Regions from separate parts of the Priestia sp. SIMBA_032 genome, predicted to be linked through region 1. Evidence: riboswitches for the same ligand, from Rfam matches in the RefSeq annotation. Region 1 holds a riboswitch; each other region holds the start of a gene.
What was found. A riboswitch is a leader RNA that binds a small molecule or an ion and turns the genes downstream of it on or off. The one in region 1 is predicted to bind S-adenosylmethionine.
Positions count from the first base shown of each region.

Region 2: another riboswitch for S-adenosylmethionine. It lies ahead of metE (5-methyltetrahydropteroyltriglutamate--homocysteine S-methyltransferase); the one in region 1 lies ahead of SB717_RS02705 (bifunctional homocysteine S-methyltransferase/methylenetetrahydrofolate reductase).
Region 3: another riboswitch for S-adenosylmethionine. It lies ahead of SB717_RS00085 (5-methyltetrahydropteroyltriglutamate--homocysteine S-methyltransferase); the one in region 1 lies ahead of SB717_RS02705 (bifunctional homocysteine S-methyltransferase/methylenetetrahydrofolate reductase).
Region 4: another riboswitch for S-adenosylmethionine. It lies ahead of metK (methionine adenosyltransferase); the one in region 1 lies ahead of SB717_RS02705 (bifunctional homocysteine S-methyltransferase/methylenetetrahydrofolate reductase).

Region 1 covers NZ_JAWRXD010000001.1:535,911-541,045, forward strand. The annotation lists gene SB717_RS02700 (YkvI family membrane protein) at 1-954, opposite strand, end outside; SAM riboswitch class I at 1,299-1,405, shown strand; gene SB717_RS02705 (bifunctional homocysteine S-methyltransferase/methylenetetrahydrofolate reductase) at 1,513-3,351, shown strand; gene metH (methionine synthase) at 3,352-5,135, shown strand, end outside.
Region 2 covers NZ_JAWRXD010000014.1:63,414-68,548, forward strand. The annotation lists gene SB717_RS25830 (sugar porter family MFS transporter) at 1-481, shown strand, start outside; gene SB717_RS25835 (hypothetical protein) at 619-789, shown strand; gene SB717_RS25840 (hypothetical protein) at 1,060-1,311, shown strand; SAM riboswitch class I at 1,392-1,502, shown strand; cobalamin riboswitch at 1,582-1,770, shown strand; gene metE (5-methyltetrahydropteroyltriglutamate--homocysteine S-methyltransferase) at 1,921-4,215, shown strand; gene SB717_RS25850 (acetate uptake transporter) at 4,358-4,975, shown strand; gene SB717_RS25855 (GNAT family N-acetyltransferase) at 5,120-5,135, shown strand, end outside.
Region 3 covers NZ_JAWRXD010000001.1:18,822-23,956, forward strand. The annotation lists gene fabF (beta-ketoacyl-ACP synthase II) at 1-439, shown strand, start outside; gene SB717_RS00085 (5-methyltetrahydropteroyltriglutamate--homocysteine S-methyltransferase) at 797-1,924, opposite strand; SAM riboswitch class I at 2,006-2,106, opposite strand; gene SB717_RS00090 (hypothetical protein) at 3,183-3,590, shown strand; gene csaA (chaperone CsaA) at 3,891-4,220, shown strand; gene SB717_RS00100 (DinB family protein) at 4,994-5,135, opposite strand, start outside.
Region 4 covers NZ_JAWRXD010000002.1:36,439-41,573, reverse strand. The annotation lists gene SB717_RS06165 (phosphatase PAP2 family protein) at 1-399, shown strand, start outside; gene SB717_RS06160 (glycosyltransferase family 4 protein) at 418-1,563, shown strand; gene metK (methionine adenosyltransferase) at 1,596-2,798, opposite strand; SAM riboswitch class I at 2,931-3,049, opposite strand; gene pckA (phosphoenolpyruvate carboxykinase (ATP)) at 3,424-5,013, shown strand; gene SB717_RS06145 (DUF2584 domain-containing protein) at 5,048-5,135, opposite strand, start outside.

The sequences.
Region 1 (5,135 bases):
AAGAAGCTGGGCATATCCGAATTGCCCAATAATAAAGCAAGCCAAGATAATAAACGCAAAAGCTTGTTTGTCATTCAGGGGAAGAAATGACTGAAGCTGCTTAGCGATTCCAAATACATTTCCAATCAATGTAGTAAAAATCTCACCTAACACAACTACCGTAAATAAAACATTCACCCACGCTGAGATATTTTTAACAACGGCACTCATCGGAATATCAAGTTGAAATGAATAAGGCAAATTGGAAAGGGCAAGATGAGTAGAAACAAGCATAAACGTAAGTACGCATCCTCCTATTACGGCCCCTTTTTTAATCACGCTCCTATCTTTCACGGAGCTTCCTAATGGAACCAAAACGGCTTGAGCCAAAGCTAGATTTAGGGAAATGTATAAAAAGGGACTAACCGCCCACTTCCACTGTGTGACAAGCGTTAAATCCGGCTTCGTTTGAATCAGTGAGAAATAGCTGATATTTGGCACAAAGATGATAAAAGCAAATGAAAGCATCATCGGGACAACAAGAGAATTAACCATTAAAATACCGTTAATTCCTCTTGCGATAAATATATAAGTTAAAACAATTGTAAAAATCATCCCAACAGGAGGCCACAGCCCAAACTGTTCTTTTCCTATTGCCCCCGTACTCGCTAGCATGACTGAAGTTACTCCAAATAAAATGACAATCATTACACCGTTTACCGCTTTTCCAAGCACATCACCAAATAAATATGTATTAAGCTGCTGATAAGAAGAAGCCCCAATTGCGTGCGAAAGCAGCATCATTTTCGAACCTAGCCAAATAAAAAACAAGCCGCTGACCAAAATTCCAACCATTCCAAGTTCCCCGTACTGTGTAAAAAATTGAACGATTTCCTTGCCTGTTGCAAAACCGGCTCCTACAACGGTGCCTACATACGTAGCAGCAACCTGCAGCGTGAGTTTCCACCTTTTCATGCCCATCACCCTTCTACCCTTCATAGTTCACTATATGTAGAAAGGGTTAAAAAAAGACGAGCCTTTTTACGTGTAAATCTATGCATTTCCCAGCGCTTATGCCTTTGCGTTCATTTTTTATTTTTCCTTTTCTTTTTGTATTTCTCACAAAAAACTCCTTAACCCCTAACATAACAGTCATTTTCAAACAAAATATACGGATATTTTCCCTTTAGCTTTTAAATTTTCCTCAATATTTGCTGGAAATTCACAATTTACTGTTGTATAATTTCTAAAAATCAGATAAATTATTAAATAAGTATTCTTTCTATTCAAAAAAATATGTTTCAATTATATACAATTGATTCTTATCATGAGAGGTGGAGGGACTGGCCCTTTGAAACCTCAGCAACCAGTCGTTAGAGACATGGTGCTAAATCCAGCAAGCAATTTATTGCTTGGAAGATAAGAAGGCGAAAAAAGTCTTCTTCTTAAGAAGACTTTTTCTATTTTATCGGCATATTGCATAAAACGAATCACTCGTGAAATAGAAGCGGAACAATTTAAGGAGGTTTTGACATGGGGTTACTTGAAGATTTAAAGTCTAAAATTTTAATTGGGGATGGTGCCACTGGTACCCTCCTTTACTCACACGGTATTGACAGCTGCTTTGAAGAACTAAACATCACCAAACCAGAAGAGGTTTCTCGTATTCACAGAGCCTATGTAGAAGCTGGTGCAAACGTTATTCAAACAAATACGTACGCTGCTAATTATCAAAAACTTGCCCGTTATGGATTAGAAGATTCAGTCAAAGACATCAATGTTGCTGGTGTAAAATTAGCGAAACAAGCTGCAAAAGATCAGGCTTACGTGGTTGGTACACTCGGCGGAATTCGTTCTTTCCAAAAAAACGCTATTAGTTTAGAAGAGGTTAAGCGAAGCATTCGTGAACAAATGTTTTGGCTTTTAAATGAAGGCGTGGATGGCCTTTTATTTGAAACATACTATGATTTTGAAGAATTAAAGACCGTTCTTACCCTGGCAAGAAAAGAAACGGATAAGCCTATTATTACCCACGTTTCCCTGCATGATATCGGCGTACTGCAAGATGGCCGTCCTTTAGCAGATGCATTAAAAGAATTAGAAGCGTTGGGAGCAGATGTTGTCGGGCTAAACTGCCGTTTAGGTCCTTATCATATGATTCAGTCTCTTGAAGAAGTACCGCTTCCTGATCGTGCTTTCTTATCTGCTTACCCTAACGCCAGCCTTCCGGCGTATGTGGAAGGAAAGCTGGAATATGAAACGAATGAAGACTACTTTGTAGAAAGCGCGCGTTTATTCCGCGAACAAGGGGTTCGCTTAATTGGAGGATGCTGCGGTACAACACCAGCTCACGTACGCGCAATGTCATCTGCCTTAAAAGACCTGCCTCCGATTACAAGCAAAGTCGTTAAAATGAGACCAGCCGTTACGGTTCAAGAGCGTGAGCAGCAGGATAAACCTCATATGCATGAAATTGTGAAGAAGCGCCGCTCGGTTATCGTCGAGCTAGATCCGCCTAAACAGCTTGGTCCGACTAAATTTTTAGAAGGCGCAAAAACACTTGATAAAGTCGGCGTAGATGCTATTACATTAGCTGATAATTCTCTTGCCTCACCTCGCATCAGCAACTTGGCAATGGCAACACTGATGCAGCAAGAAACAAAAGCACGACCGCTTATTCATATTACCTGTCGCGACCGAAATTTAATTGGACTTCAATCTCATTTAATGGGACTTCATACGCTAGGAATGAATCAAGTACTTGCAATTACCGGTGATCCGTCAAAAGTTGGCGATTTCCCTGGCGCCACTTCGGTCTACGATTTATCTTCATTTGACTTGATTAGTTTAATCGCTCAGTTTAATGAAGGACTATCTTATTCCGGTAAACCGCTTGGTCAAAAAACCAATTTTTCCATTGCAGCTGCCTTTAACCCAAACGTGCGTCACTTAGACCGAGCTGTTCAGCGTTTGGAAAAGAAAATCGACTGCGGGGCTCACTATTTTATTACTCAGCCTCTCTATTCAACTAAGCAAATTGAAGAGGTATATGAAGCAACCAAACATTTAACAACACCGGTATACATTGGGATCATGCCGTTAACAAGCGCAAGAAATGCTCGATTTATTCACCATGAAGTACCTGGAATTAAATTATCAGAAGGTATTCTAGAACGCATGGACGCAACGGGAAGTGATCGAATCCGCGGTGAAGTCGAAGGTCTTGCAATTGCCAAAAACTTAATTGATACGGCATATGAGCTATTTGACGGTATCTACTTAATTACGCCGTTTATGCGCTATGAAATGACCGAAATTCTAACACGTTATATTCATGACAAGCAACTTGTTACATCAGAAAGGAAGATATAAATGAGCTCACTTATCGAACAACAACTAAAGAAGCGAATACTCGTCATCGATGGAGCAATGGGAACGATGATTCAAGATGCTGATTTAACCGCTGAAGATTTTGGCGGCGAAGAATATGAAGGCTGTAACGAATATTTGACTCGAACAGCGCCTCATGTGATTCAGCGCATTCATGAAGAGTACTTTGCAGCAGGTGCTGACATCATTGAAACCAATACGTTTGGCTCAACATCTACCGTACTTGATGAATACGATTTAGGTCACTTGGCGTATGAATTGAATATCGAAGCTGTGAAGCTTGCTTGTGCAGCCCGCGATAAGTATTCAACTCCCGAATGGCCTAGGTTCGTAGCTGGAGCTATCGGTCCTACCACTAAAACTCTCTCTGTTACCGGAGGCATTACATTCCCTGAGTTAGTAGAATCGTACGAAGAGCAAGCTCGAGGTTTGTTAGACGGCGGCGTTGACTTGCTTTTAGTCGAAACCTGTCAAGACATGCTGAACGTAAAAGCCGCGTTTCTAGGGATTACAGCGGCGTTTGAAAAACTAAAAACCGAAGTTCCTATTATGATTTCAGGAACAATTGAGCCTATGGGAACAACTCTCGCTGGTCAAGATATCGAATCTTTTTACTTATCACTGGAACACATGAAGCCACTTTCAGTCGGACTTAACTGCGCGACAGGCCCTGAATTTATGACAGATCATATTCGCTCTCTTTCAGACCTAGCCACTTCAGCAGTTAGTTGTTATCCAAACGCCGGACTTCCGGATGAAGAAGGCAATTATCATGAATCCCCTGAGCTGCTTGCTCAAAAAATTAAAGGGTTTGCTGATAAAGGCTGGCTGAACTTTGTAGGCGGATGCTGTGGTACAACGCCTGCTCATATTAAAGCACTGGCGGAAGCGGTAAAAGAGGTTGCGCCTCGTTCGCTTGATCGCTCCGAGCATAACCATGCTGTAACCGGTATTGAACCGCTTGTATATGACGAGTCTATGCGCCCTCTTTTTGTAGGAGAACGTACGAATGTAATCGGTTCTCGCAAGTTCAAGCGTCTGATTGCGGAAGGAAAAATTGAAGAAGCATCTGAAATTGCGCGTGCTCAAGTTAAAAATGGTGCTCACGTTATTGATATTTGCTTAGCAGATCCAGACCGTGAAGAAATGGAAGACATGGAGGAATTTATTCAAGAAGTTGTAAAGAAAGTAAAGGTTCCTCTTGTAATCGATTCAACCGACGAGAAAGTCATTGAAAAAGCTTTAACGTATTCACAAGGTAAGGTCATTATTAACTCCATTAACTTAGAAGATGGTGAAGAGCGTTTTGATGCAATCTTACCGTTAGTAAAAAAATTCGGTGCAGCTCTGGTTGTCGGCACAATCGATGAAACAGGAATGGCCGTTACTGCAGAACGAAAAGTGGAGATTGCTAAACGCTCACATGATTTGCTTGTTGAAAAACATGGCTTTAATCCGAAAGATATTATTTTTGACCCTCTTGTGTTTCCTGTAGGAACTGGTGATGAACAATATATTGGTTCCGCTGAAGAAACAGTTAAGGGAATTAAAATGATTAAAGAAGCCCTGCCTGATTGCCTGACTATTCTTGGCGTAAGTAACGTGTCATTCGGTCTTCCTCCAGTCGGACGTGAAGTACTGAATGCTGTTTACCTTTATCACTGTACGCAGGCGGGACTGGATTATGCCATTGTTAATACCGAAAAGTTAGAGCGCTATGCTTCTATTCCAGAAGCTGAAATTGAGCTTGCTAATGCGTTATTATT
Region 2 (5,135 bases), on a different contig from region 1:
TGTTGATAGATTCAACCGCCGTACCATTCTTACGATTGGCGGCGCGGGTATGGCTCTTTCATTCTTTACACCGGCTATTCTAGGAGCGTTAGGCGTTAATGAAGTCGTTGTTAACTGGGTTACGTTAATTGCTCTTTGCTGCTTTATCCTTTGCTATGCGTTTTCTTGGGCGCCGCTTACGTGGATCATTGTAGGAGAAATTTTCCCGCTTTCTGTACGCGGAATCGGTGCTGGTATTTCATCTGCTTTTAACTGGACAGGATCGCTGGCAGTAGGGCTTGTGTTCCCAATTTTAGCTGATCAGTTTAGTCTGGGCGTTATCTTTTCAACGTTCGGGATCATTTGTATTCTCGGATTATTCTTCATACGTTTTGTAGTTGTTGAAACAAAAGGACGTAGCCTAGAACAAATTGAAACGGACATGGCAACTCGCTCTGAAAGAAATTCTTTAAGTCCGGTTGAGCGTAATAAATACGTCTAATTGTTGTTTAAATGTAAGAGGCTGCGATAAAAGTATGGTAGCCGAAGTGAAAAACGAACCACTGATCAAAGTGTTTGATTAGTGGTTCGTTTTTTTATGGTAAGCGCAGGTTTCATCTGTTGAGTTTCTTCTAGCAGTTGATTGGAGGGAAAGACGCAGACTCCTTCGGGAAAAGCGGAACAGGTGAGACCCCGCAGGAGCGTATGCGACGAGGAGGCTCACCGGACGCCCGCGGAAAGCGAAGTCTTGTACGGAAATCAACTGCGGTGTCACAAGCGATTCAGCTCATGTATTCCATGTGTCTTTAGAGTGGATTCATTTCGTTATGTCTCAACCTCTTTTGGAAAACCGTACATAACTCTTAACGAAACCTTGTAGCAGAAGGTTAAGTCAAGCGTTATAATAGATAATGAAGGATGATATATTCTCTATATTTGTCATATATTTGTATTACATATGTAACTGAAGAAAAACATTCACTTGATATACTGTTTAATGACTTAACTTTATCTTAAAATTTACAGTGAAATGCCTGTTTATAGAGGCTTGGAACATACACAGCAAATGGAGGAGCTATCATGGCAAACGAAAAGATGCAAGAAGGACTTAATCGTTTTATTAAGGAAGATTTAAATGACCTTTTAGGTAGACTGTTTCCCTTAATGGACCGAGAGTGTGCGGAAGAAAAGAGAATGCTTATTGAAACGGCGGTAGAGTACATCTATTCTTCAGGGTATCATCAAGGAGCAAAAGACTTGATCGAAACACATCGAAAAGATGATTACAAATTGTTAAGGCAAAAATTAGCGTCAACGCCTCCTGAAAACTGATTTTTTTGAAATTTCTTTTGACAACATAAATGTAAGGTGTTAAGATGACTCTACATTCAAAATATTATAAACAATCAAAACTCTTATTGAGAGAGGCGGAGGGACTGGCCCTGTGAAGCCCGGCAACCATTTAACAATCTTGTTGAAAAGGTGCTACATCCTGCAAAGCGTACAGCTTTGAAAAATAAGAGAGGATTTCATAGATACTATGCCTCTCTATTCGTGATAGAGAGGCTTTTTATTTTATGTGAATATGTTTTGAATGAACAATTTCATAGAAATGCATCAGGTGCTGTGTAACGAATGTACGCAGCTTAAAAGGGAAGATCGGTGAAAAGCCGGCGCGGTCCCGCCACTGTAATGGGGAGCAACTTATTAACCACTGTTTCATGCTGAAATGGGAAGGGATAGGAAGCGATGAACCTAAGTCAGGAGACCTGCCTGTTGTATGCACTTAAGCTCTACGGGATATAGAGAGGAGTGAGGAATACGTGTTGAGAAAAACAGACTATCTCAACTTTAGTTAAGTATGCGTATCATCTCTCTTTTCATTTCGAAAAGAGAGATTTTTTAGTTTATCGATAAAAAAATATACAGGGAGTGGAAAAAATGAGCAGTGTAAAAAGTTCAAATGTAGGTTATCCAAGAATTGGTGAAAAACGAGAATGGAAAAAAGCGCTTGAGCAGTTTTGGGCAGGGAAGCTAGAGAAAGATATCTTTCTACAGGAAATTGAAGCTCTTCGTCTTGGGCATCTGAAAAAACAGCATGACGCAGGAATTGAACTGATTCCAGTCGGAGATTTTAGCTTATACGATCACGTGTTAGATACAGCCGCTATGTTTGGTTTGGTGCCAAAGCGCTTTGAATATGACGGAGGACCGGTATCGCTTGAAACGTATTTTGACATCGCGCGAGGAACAAAAGGTGCGGTAGCCTCTACGATGACAAAATGGTTTAACACAAATTATCACTATATCGTACCAGAGCTTGAGGAATGTACGCCGGCACTTGTAGAAAATCGCCCGCTTCAATTTTACAAAGAAGCAAAACAGAAGCTGAATATTGAAGGCAAGCCCGTTATTTTAGGTCCAGTAACATTTGTAAAGCTGTCAAAAGGATATAAAGAAAGTGAGTTTAAAAAAGTAGTTGAACAATTTGTTCCTCTTTATGCAACTATCTTAGCGGAGCTGCAGGCAGAAGGAGTAGAGTGGGTACAAATAGATGAGCCGGTTTTATCTACAACGCTATCAAAAGAAGACCTGGCGCTTTACACAGAAGTCTATCAAACTTTGAAGGAAGCGGCACCGAATGTAAAAGTCATTTTGCAAACGTATTTTGACAGCGTTGATTACTATAAGGAAGTCGTGTCTCTTCCTGTTGAAGGAATCGGTTTAGACTTTGTGCATGACCGAGGCGAAAATCTCACGGCGCTTAATAAATATGGTTTTCCAACTGATAAAGTGCTGGCAGCAGGAGTGATTGACGGACGAAACATTTGGCGTGAAAATTTGGACGAGCAGCTTTTAACAATCAGTGAAATTGAAGAAGCCGTATCAAAAGACCGTTTGATTCTGCAGCCTTCATCAAGTCTGCTACATGTTCCTGTCACGGTGAAAAATGAAGAGACGATTGATCCAGTATTGAAAAATGCGCTCTCTTTTGCAGATGAAAAGCTGAAGGAAATTACGCTGTTAACGAAAGCGGTGCAGCAAGGAAAAGAAGCAATAGAAGAAGAAATAAGTGTAAGCAAACAGGCAATTCAAGCATTAAATGGATCATCTTTTCGAAATCATCAAGACGTGCAAAAAGAGCTGAAGCAGCTGCACAGCTATAAAGCAGAGCGACAAGCGCCGTTTGACGTACGTCAGCGCGTTCAGCAAGAAGCTTTTCAACTGCCGCTTCTTCCAACGACAACGATTGGAAGCTTTCCGCAAACAAAAGAAGTGCGAAAAGAGCGTCTAAAATGGCGTAAAGGCGAGTTAAGCGATGAAGCATATGAAGTGTACATTAGCGAGGAAATAAAAAAATGGATTGAAATTCAAGAAAACATCGGCTTAGATGTCCTTGTGCACGGAGAGTTTGAGCGTACGGATATGGTCGAATACTTCGGTGAGAAATTAGGAGGCTTTCAGTTTACGAAGTTTGGCTGGGTGCAATCTTACGGTTCTCGCTGCGTGAAGCCGCCGCTTATTTACGGAGATGTATCGTACGAGCAGGCAATGACGATCAAAGAAACGGTCTACGCACAGTCTCTAACCAATAAGCCGGTTAAAGGAATGCTGACGGGTCCGATTACGATTTTAAACTGGTCGTTTGTACGTGATGATATCCCGCGCTACGACGTGGCAAATCAAATTGCACTTGCTCTTAGAAAAGAAGTGGAAGCACTTGAAAGTCAGGGTATTTCAATGATTCAAGTAGATGAACCGGCGCTGCGTGAAGGGCTGCCGTTAAAACGAGAAAACTGGGAGAGCTACTTGAACGCCGCGGTGTATGCATTTAAGCTAGCCACTGTATCCGTGCAAAACGAGACGCAAATTCACACGCATATGTGCTATTCAGAATTCGAAGAGATTATTGATGCGATCAAAGCGCTTGATGCTGACGTGATTTCCATTGAAACGTCTAAAAGCCACGGTGAATTAATTTATGCGTTTGAAAAACATACGTACAATCAAGGAATCGGACTTGGTGTATATGATATCCACAGCCCGCGCGTACCGAAGCTTGAAGAGCTTCAGCGAAACATTGACCGCGCTCTGCAGGTACTTGATCCTGCATTATTTTGGATTAATCCCGACTGCGGTCTTAAAACAAGAGGAATCAGCGAGACGGTTGAAGCTTTAAAAGTGATGGTTGAGTCTGCAAAACAAACCAGACAAAATTTATTACAAAACGTTTAATAACAAGAAAGTAAAGACCAAGCAGTGTAAACGCTACACTGCTTGGTCTTATGGGTTTTTTAAAGGCCAAAAATATCCATTGACACTTCCCGTAGATTTTTGTATCTTTTTAAAGGTGTTTTTAAAATCAGGGAGGTACAACATGAGTAACAACAGCACGCAGCACGTTAAAATTGTAACAGCGGATCCATCAGCGCTAGGTCTATTCGGACTTGCCATGGTGACACTTGTTGCATCGTTTCAAAAGCTTGGGGTAACCGATGGTGTTTCATTGGTATTGCCATGGGCGATTTTTTTAGGCGGAATAGGACAGTTAATCGCGTCTATGCAAGATTTCAAACATAATAATACCTTCGGCGCAACTGCTTTTGGTGCCTTCGGGTTATTTTGGCTAGGTGTAGCTATGACATGGCTTATTCAGCTTGGAGCATTTGGGGAAGCGCTCGCAAAAGAAGCGGATCCGAAGCAGCTCGCATTCGCTTTTGTCGGCTACTTGATTTTCAGCGTTTTTATGACAGTTGGAGCAATGGGCACTCATAAAGTATTATTTATTATTTTTGTGTTAATTGATTTCTTATTCATTGGATTATCGCTAAGTACATTTGGTGTGGCATATGAATACACGCACTTACTAGCAGCAGTGTCAGAGCTATTGATTGCTCTGTTTTCATTTTATGGATCTGCAGCGGCTGTATTAAATACTCACTACGGTCGAGTTGTGCTTCCGGTGGGCAAGCCATTTGGAGCATTTATCAAATAATCAAGACGTTCATTAAAAAGCGAAGTAGGGTTGAATTCTGTATGATGCAGAGGTCAATCCTTTTTTGTTTGGGCGTTTTTATATATAGTAGAAAGAGATAGTTATATGTAATAGAAGCTTTTAGAGAAAAAAGAGAAATACATAATGAGAGGAAACGTTT
Region 3 (5,135 bases), 520 kb from region 1:
CCATATGGTTGCTACACATCCAGAGGGTAAAGGTGCTTATCTTGCAATGAAAGCAGCTTTAAGAAATGCAAACATACCTCTTGAGGAAATTGATGTTATTAGTGCTCATGCCACAAGTACAAAGGTAGGTGACATCTCTGAAACCAGGGCTATTAAGGCCCTATTTGGAAAACAAGCTTATCAGATTCCAATAACAGCTAATAAATCAATGGTTGGTCATATGCTAGGAGCAGCTGGTGGAATTGAAGCAATTGCTTTGGCAATGAGCCTTAAGGAGAGCATCGTTCCTCCAACAATTAACTTAGAAACTCCTGATCCATTATGTGATTTAGACTATGTGCCAGCCATTGCTCGCCAGGTGAAAATAAATACTGGTTTATCTAATTCTTTTGGATTTGGAGGTCATAATGCTGTTATTATTTTAAAGAAATACGAGTGAATATATTTTGAGTGTAATAAAAGGAGCAAAATCAGAAAAATGCTGTTTTTGCTCCTTTATCTTATGTTAGTTAAAAGACAAGTCGGTATACCCTTAGATACAGGCCTCTTCTACTATTTAAGAATTTGTTCATTTCTGCATTATTAATATTACAACTTTAGATAGAAAAATTTGTTAATGAAGAATTAGATCTCCATTTTCCAACTAAATAAATAGTAAAATGACGAATTTAAACTTTTTTAGCTTAGTTGGTTTAAAGAGTCTTTTCAAAAGTTAGTAAGCCAGCAGAAACAGTGCCTAACTAACTACGAGAGCTCGACACCACCGAACCTATAAGCAAATAACAAATATTCCTCTTTAGTTAGCTCCCCAGATATCTTGAGCAATTTGAATTACATGTTTAATTTTATTCCACTGTTCCTCTTCTGTTAATTCGTTTCCTTCTTCGGTACTCGCAAATCCACATTGAGGACTCAATGACAAGTTTTCTAAAGGAATATATCCGCTTGCTTCTTTAATTCTTTGCTTAATAATCTTAGCTTCTTCTAATGTAGGAAACTTAGATGTTATTAACCCTAATACAACGGTTTGATTGTTGCGTGTAAAGCTTTTTAACGGTTCAAAATCTCCTGAACGGTTATCATCATATTCAAGGAAAAGTCCATCTACATGTAAGTTAGCAAAGATAGCATCAGATATAGTATCATAACCACCACTTGTGATGTACGTAGATCTGAAGTTTCCACGACAAATATGCATTGTGATGATCATATCTTCAGGCTTTTTAGAAATAGCATCATTTAAGCAGCTTACTCGTGTATCAATAATGTCCTTTACGTCCATACCCAGCTTCTCAACAACCGTATTGATACGGTCTTCAGAAACAAAATCAATCCACGAAGTATCGTCTAATTGTAGGTAACGGCAGCCTGCGTCGTAAAAGGCTTGAATCGCTTTCTGATAAGCAGCCACAGTATCATGATAAAATTGATCTCTGTTTCCATTGTAATATGTATCTTCTTGAATTCGAGTAAATAACATGTTTGGACTTGGAATTGAGAATTTAGCGACTTGGCTTCCATCACCATGTCGTTCGACAGCTTCTTTTAAAAACGTGAAATGTTCCACCATATAATGATGATTGAAGTCCACTTTACCTACTACCTTAATTGCGTTATTTTTGGTTTTTGCACCTTTGAATTGGCTGATATATTCTGTCTCAAACTGCTCTACACCTTCTAAGCCTGATAGGAAGTCCAAATGCCACCAAGAACGTCTAAATTCACCGTCCGTGATAGATTTAAGACCTACTTCAATTTGCTTCTGGACAAGCTTTTCAATTTCTTTGTCCTCTACAAATTTTAAATCTGCTTTATTAATTGTACCATTTGCATACGCTTTTCTTGCTTCTTTGAGAGTAGTTGGTCGTAAAAAGCTGCCTACGTGATCAGCTTTAAATGGAGCCTTCACTAGTGTCTTTGTCATGAGTTTGTTTCCTTCTTTCTTTTTAAAATAAAAAACCTCTTCTTAAAAATAAGAAGAGGTTAATAATCGTTATGGGTTCTCTTCTTATCTTCAAGCAAATTGCTACTGGAATTGGCACAGTACTTTAACAGTCTGTTGCCGAGGCTTCCTAGGGCCAGTCCCTCCACCTCTCGAGATAAGAATATTCAATTTATTTAACTAGGGACAATACTACACGTGTTTCTCTAGCTTGTCAATTAAAAGATTAAAAAATCAGAAATATCGGTTAGTATAAATATCTATTTATTTAACAGAAAGGAATTCCTACCGTTAACTTTTAAGACAGGAAAAAGCACCCTCATCGTTAATGGTTTTGAAGAATAAGGGTGCTCCTTGGGAATTTAGGTTTTCTATACTAAAATGTAAGAAAGATTAGGTCTATAGCTAGTATAACATATTATTTGAAAGATTGTCATACAAATTTTACTGTATAAGAGCACCCCCATTATTTAAATATAGGGTTTCTTTTTAACAGGGACATAGATTTTTTCATTTTGTACCTAGCATACCATTTTTTAATAAGGGTCTATAGCTATAAGCTGCATTTTTTATACATTGCTTTCATTGACTTGATTTGCAGAATGCCTATCCTATCAATAACTTATAAAAATTTGCATATTTCATAAAGAAAACCCTTTCCTCTCAAGGGTTTTCTTTTTTATATGTTTCAAAAAGGCACATCATGTTAAATAAAAATGTATACTTTTACGGACGTTGTATTAGAATCTTACGTTGATTCATTAAATACTTACTCCCTTTTTCTCTATAATGAGTGTCAGCAAATTTTACGACCCTGCTCCAACGATTTATGTAACTAATAACGGAAACACTGCAATTTTCATACACACAATATTGATCACTTTGCGCTATTTATGAGATATAATTTCTAATAATTATACCATGTGAAAAAATTAAAACTTTCCATGACCTAACGCATGTTTTCTATAATATATCCAGCTGCATTAGTTCTTCTTATAAAAGCTGTACATAGGATCCATCATTGAGTTCAGCAACGTCTAGGCTTTTAGAACCAGATAGTTTTTCTAGTGTGTTTCCGTGTTCCTTAAATGAAATAATTAGAGCAATAAATGTCAAGTAATTACATGTTTGTTTTTAAAATAAATGTGCACCTTATAAATATAGAAGTGTATATGATATGAAAAAAAATAGACTATTTTTGATCCTATTAGTTATAACTTGATGGTCAACTTTTTTATTTATGAAGCGTAATGAATTTAAACGCTTTTTTCCTGCATCAATTGCTATTGGTATAGTAACCAAATATCTTAATTCTTATGCCAAGAGGAAGCGCTTTTGGACATTTGGACAAAGTATACATCCAAAAATCCCTGGTGAAGATGTATGGACTTGGGGACCGTTTTTTACTGTGTCAATGTGGGTACTTAAGTCAACGTACGGTAAATTTCCTCTATATATAACTGTAAACTTCATTATTCATGTTGTCTTTACATTTGTAGTTTTGCCAAAATTAAAAGAGATAAAAGTTTTTAAACTCAAAAAAATTAATCCGTTCCAGTATGTAACAATTTTAACTCTCAGACAAATTTTGTTATATCCTTTTCAAATTGTTAATCAAAGATTTTTTAATCTATCTAATGAGAAATAAACTTTACTCATGGAGAGATTTTAAAGATAAAGGTTCCTATATACAGTTTTAAGGTAACTACAAAGCCAAAAAATCACCATTTTATTTCTTAATCGGTGTCTAGTTCAGCGATGTTACCGCGTTAGTACACTATCAATGGTCTGACGTCTTTTGCTACCTTATATCTTATAATTAGACAAAGTCTTCTTAAATCAGAACAAAAATGCGTCTCCTGCTTATGTTACAATCATTAAAGCCCAAACGAGTACATTAAAATTTTATTAAATGTAGCTCGAAATAATAAAGGTGTAGGTGATTATAATGGCAGCAATTGAGGATTTTTTAAAATTAGATATTCGTGTTGGTACGGTAGTCAAAGCTGAACCATTTCCAGAAGCAAGAAAGCCGGCAATAAAACTAGAGATAGACTTTGGTGAGCTTGGAGTAAAATGTTCTTCAGCTCAGATTACGCGCCGTTACAAGCCAGAACAATTAATAGGCTCTCAAGTGGTTGCTGTGGTGAATTTTCCTCCTATGCGTATAGCAGGTTTTAAATCTGAAGTATTGGTGATTGGTGGCGTTCCAGAAGAAGGAGACGTAGTGCTATTGAAGCCCGATGGGACCGTTAAAAATGGTACACCAGTTGCTTAGTGTGAGGAATCCATACATTCCTCGCACTTTTTTTATTACTTAACAAGTTCTTTCTCCAATATCTCCAATATATCTGTATATTTAGGTGTATGAACTCGCAACGTAGCAACAATTTAATCTGTGTGGTTTAGTTCAGGGATAATTAGTGAATTCTTTAATACTTTAAAAGCCAAGTTCAAAAGCTTTGATAGAATCATATTCGATCATTTCTTTACATTGTTTTAAGCTTTACTATGCACTACTTGGAGATATTACCAAGTGTTTGGTTGCTGATAAAAAAGCATCAATTAATTTGGCATTATCTAATCCATTGAAACCTAACACGCTTCCATACAGCCATATTCGTTTTTAAGCGCTTATTTCACTTTCTGCATAGCTTTTAGATTACAATAAGAAAGAACTCTCAAAAAGAGGATTCCTTCAAAGAGATGGTAAGAGATAACAAGAAAATAAAGGTTTCTACAACGCCAAAATTTGCGTTGAATCAGGAATTATATGAAAAACAAAAGTTAATTTTGTCAGCGAGCATTTCTCTGCATATCAAAGTCTTTGATTAACTAGGTTTTTATTTATAAATGATTGTGACGAGAAAGCACCTTTCTATTTGTACGGGAGGTGCTTTTTCGTTTCTTATAAAAATATAAAAATGGAGGAACGAAAAAAGCTCAATTTCTCTAGTTTAATACCTAGGGATTGGGCCTTTTAATATTAGAATTCCCTTAACGTTGTAAATCCGCATTTCCTGACGCTACCCCTTTTAGATAGAGGAGAAACTACTCTTTTGTATCCCTTTCATATAAATATAAAATATAATCAGTCATAACACCGGGATGGCCCAATTGCCGTAGCATAGCTGTAATATTGCCACGATGATATGTTCCATGATTGACAACATGTTGTACTACATCAGATAAA
Region 4 (5,135 bases), on a different contig from region 1:
ACGTTTACCATTGTGATAGCATGCTTGCTGCTATTTCTGCACCCTTCATCCGTCGCTTACGCTTGTGCGTTTTCTCTAGCTGTTAGCCATATTCCTGTTGCCATTGCTAAAAAGCTATATCCTAGACAACGGCCTTATATTCAACTAAAGCATACAAAAGTATTAGAAAATCCATTAAAAGATCATTCATTTCCATCGGGGCATACAACAGCTATTTTTTCGTTAGTTACCCCTCTGATGATTACTTATCCAGCCTTCGCTGCCATTCTTTTGCCTCTTGCAGTCACGGTAGGAGTTTCAAGAATTTATCTCGGTCTGCACTATCCGACGGATGTCATGGTAGGCCTGATACTCGGCATCTTTTCAGGTGCTGTTTCACTGAACATATTTTTAGTCTAATTGATAGGAGGAGTACTAATGAGAATTGCTTTATTTACAGATACATTTGCTCCGGAAGTTAACGGAGCTGCTAAAACACTTTATCAATTTACTCAGTATGTCAAATCAAAGCAAATTCCCATCCAGGTATTTGCTCCTGAATTTGCTCATGATCAGTCATTTTCAACGTATGTTCACCGCTCGCCCAGCATGCCGTTTTTCCTTTATCCAAACAGCCGCTTTTCATTGCCAAACGTTCTAAAAATTAAAAAGCAGCTGCAGGAATTCAACCCTTCTCTCATTCATTTGGCCACTCCTTTTACAATGGGGCTTTGCGGCTCCTATTACGGGAAAAGATTAGGTGTTCCTCTTGTCGGCTCTTATCATACCAATTTTGATGATTATTTATCTCACTATGAACTTGAAAAAATGCGTGTACCACTGCAAAAATATATGAAATGGTTTTATAAACCTGCACAAAAAATATTTGTCCCCTCCGAAGTGACCAAACAGCAGCTAGAAGAACAAGGATTTCACAACGTAGCTATTTGGTCGCGGGGAGTAAATCATAAATTATTTCATCCCCACTATGACCGCTTTGATATTCGTATTAAATATAATATTAAAAAACCCTACATCTTAACGTATGTAGGAAGATTAGCTAAAGAAAAGAACGCTGATTTTTTAATAAAAATCGCACGAGCTTTACCTGATCATATCCGCCATCAAATTCACTGGGTTATTGTGGGAGACGGCCCTTTAAAAGAACAAATGCAGCAGCAAGCATCTGAGCATATGACATTTACAGGCTTTCTTGAAGGTAAGCAACTTGCTCATATCTACTCGTCATCTGATTTGTTTGTTTTTCCTTCAGAAACAGAAACCTTCGGAAATGTCGTACTGGAATCTCTTGCTTCTGGAACTCCTGTGGTGGCAGCAAATGCAGGAGGAGTTAAACAGATGGTTCAGCACGGGCGAAACGGCTACCTTTGCAAACCTCACTCCTTAGAAGAATTCAGTTCGGCTATTACAAGTTTACTCGATGATTTGCACCAGCGGCTTCACTTTGGCCATGCAGCGAGACACTATGCTCTTACTCAATCATGGGACGCCATTTTTCAGCATTTGCTTTCAGAATATGAAGATGTCGTAGAAAAATCTGCTGAAGGCATTCAATGGGCATAAAAAAAATCTCCGTTTTCACGGAGATTTTTTTATTATTTAGCTAAAGCTTGAGTTTTTAATGCTTCAGCTTTGTCTGTGAACTCCCAAGGAAGCTCCACATCTGTACGGCCAAAGTGACCGTAAGCTGCTGTTTGCTTATAAATTGGGCGACGTAAATCAAGCATTTTAATGATGCCTGCTGGACGTAGGTCAAAGTTTTTGCGTACTACATCTACTAGTACTTCTTCAGAAACTTTTCCTGTACCGAATGTATCAACTGAAATAGATACTGGCTGTGCAACACCAATTGCATATGCTAGCTGTACTTCACATTTATCAGCAAGATCAGCCGCTACAATGTTTTTCGCAACATAACGAGCTGCATAAGCTGCTGAACGGTCTACTTTTGTTGCGTCCTTACCAGAGAATGCACCGCCGCCGTGACGAGCATATCCGCCGTAAGTATCAACGATAATTTTACGACCAGTTAAACCAGCATCTCCTTGAGGGCCGCCGATTACGAAACGTCCTGTTGGGTTAATGAAATACTTTGTATTTTCATCAATTAACTCATTTGGAACAACTGGATTAATAACATATTCTTTTAAGTTACGTTGAATTTGCTCTAACGTTACTTCTGGGTGATGCTGAGTTGAAATAACAATTGTATCGATGCGAACAGGTTTGTTGTTTTCATCATATTCAACTGTTACTTGTGTTTTACCATCTGGGCGAAGGTAAGGAAGAATCTCTTCTTTACGTACTTCTGTTAGACGGCGAGCAAGTTTATGAGCTAATGAAATTGGAAGAGGCATTAATTCTTTTGTTTCGTTACATGCATAACCAAACATTAACCCTTGGTCTCCAGCTCCGATTGCTTCGATTTCTTCATCGGACATTTGACCTTCACGTGCTTCTAACGCTTGGTCTACACCAGCAGCGATATCAGCTGACTGCTCGTCGATAGATGTTAATACTGCACAAGTTTCAGCATCAAATCCGTATTTTGCACGAGTATAGCCAATTCCTTTAATTGTTTCACGAACTGTTTTAGGAATATCCACGTAAGTAGAAGTTGTAATTTCACCACTTACTAAAACTAAACCAGTTGTTACGCTTGTTTCACAAGCAACACGAGCATTTGGATCCTTTGCTAGGATAGCATCAAGAATTGAGTCAGAAATTTGGTCACAAATTTTATCGGGATGTCCCTCTGTAACAGATTCTGACGTGAACAGACGACGTTGTGTTGACATCAGTTTTCCTCCTTATAAATACGATACATTGTGATACGGTACTCATTCCCTTATTTTCATTACACGTTAAAAAATATAAAAAAACCTTTCCTTGTATCGAGGAAAGGTATCAAATTCTACATAAGCCTTTCACTCTTATCGATCAAGGTTGTGCCCTTGCATCAGGTTAGCACCTTATCGCCTACACAAAAAAAATGACGATGGTTGCTGGGTTTCACAGGGCCTGTCCCTCCACCAGCTCGGGATAAGAGAGTATCCGTTCAAGGACATATAATACATGAAAAAGCGCTTCACTGTCAACAACATTCAAATGGAAATCATCTCTTTATGTTTGAATCGGTTTTAATGTAACATACTCAAATTTAAAAATAGTATACCTTATTAAGAATGATCACGAAGTTTGGTTAACAAGACAGATTAAAAAAAGGCTTTCACTTGAAATAGCTTCACTTTTTTCGCTCCTAGCACATATACATGTGTCTAAAATAGGTATAACGTACATTTTTTTATAATACACAAACATTTTTAGTTAAATAGTATAGAATAATTAAATAAATGTGTTATACTAATTATAAATTTCAAACATTAATGAATAAATAATAGCTAAAAAAGGAAGGTAGTGCACATGAGTACTGTTGATATGTCTATCGAATTAAATGGTTTGCTTCAATTAAAAACAACAAAACACCAATTATCTGTTCCACAACTTGTTGAAAAAATTCTAGCTCGACGTGAAGGAACGCTGACTTCTACAGGTGCTGTGTCAGTCGAAACCGGAAAATATACAGGTCGCTCTCCTTTGGATAAATTTATTGTAAGCGATGCTGTATCTTCAAAAACGGTTGAATGGGGACCCGTCAATCAGCCAATTTCTGCTCAGCGATTCGATGCGCTATACAAAAAAGTCTTAACCCACTTAAAGAAGCAGGATGAACTTTTTGTTTTTAATGGATATGCTGGAGCTGATAAAAAGTATCAGTTACCAATTCAAGTAGTTAATGAATTTGCATGGCACAACCTATTCGCTCAGCAGTTATTCATTCGCCCTTCAGCTGAACAAAAAATAAATGATGATGTGAAGCCGTTTACAATTGTAGCAGCTCCAACGTTCAAAGCTGATCCTGAAACAGACGGGACAAATTCTGAAACCTTCATTATTCTTTCATTAGAGCGACGCATTGTGCTAATTGGAGGAACTGAATACGCTGGTGAAATGAAAAAATCTATTTTCTCAGTGATGAACTTCTTGCTTCCTCAAAACAATATTCTATCCATGCACTGTTCTGCTAACGTAGGAGAAGAAGGTGACGTTGCATTATTCTTTGGCTTATCTGGAACGGGTAAAACAACGCTTTCTGCTGATGCAAACCGTCGTTTAATAGGAGATGATGAGCACGGTTGGTCAAGCTCTGGTGTATTTAATATTGAAGGAGGCTGCTACGCGAAGTGCATTCAGCTTTCCGAAGAAAAAGAACCGCAAATTTTTAATGCAATTCGCTTCGGAGCCGTACTGGAAAATGTAGTGTTAAATCAAAATACGAAAGTAGCAGATTACAATGATAATAGTTTAACAGAAAATACTCGTGCTGCTTATTCAATTGACTCTATTGATAATACGGTATTGCCAAGCGTTGCTGGGCACCCTACAGCTATTGTCTTTTTAACTGCTGATGCCTTCGGCGTCTTGCCTCCAATCAGCAAGCTTACAAAAGAACAAGCGATGTACCATTTTCTGAGCGGATACACTAGTAAATTAGCTGGAACAGAACGCGGCGTAACATCGCCACAGGCCACTTTCTCTACATGCTTTGGTGAGCCTTTCTTACCTCTTGCTCCAACAACTTATGCAGAAATGCTAGGAAAGAAAATCGATGAACATAACGTAAATGTCTACCTTGTAAACACTGGATGGACCGGCGGTGAATACGGCGTGGGTGAACGAATGAAGTTAAGTTACACTCGAGCTATGGTTCAAGCAGCTCTTGAAGGAGAACTAGCTAATACTGAAACAGTAACAGATGCTATTTTTGGTTTATCAATTCCAACTCATGTTCCGGGAGTTCCTGATGAAGTGCTTCAGCCTTCTAAAGCGTGGAACGATGCAACAGCTTATAACCAAAAAGCAACTGAGCTTGCCGCTAAATTCAAAGCAAACTTCAAGCGTTTTAATGATGTAGCATCTGACATTTCAACATTAGGCGGACCTAGAGTCTAATAAAAAACCGATCGTCTTATAGACGATCGGTTTTTTAGTTAGTCGAATGTAATTTTGTCAGTTCATATGTGACAATGGTTTTTTCCTGCTCCATTTCTACCTTACGCACAACAGCAGTTCCA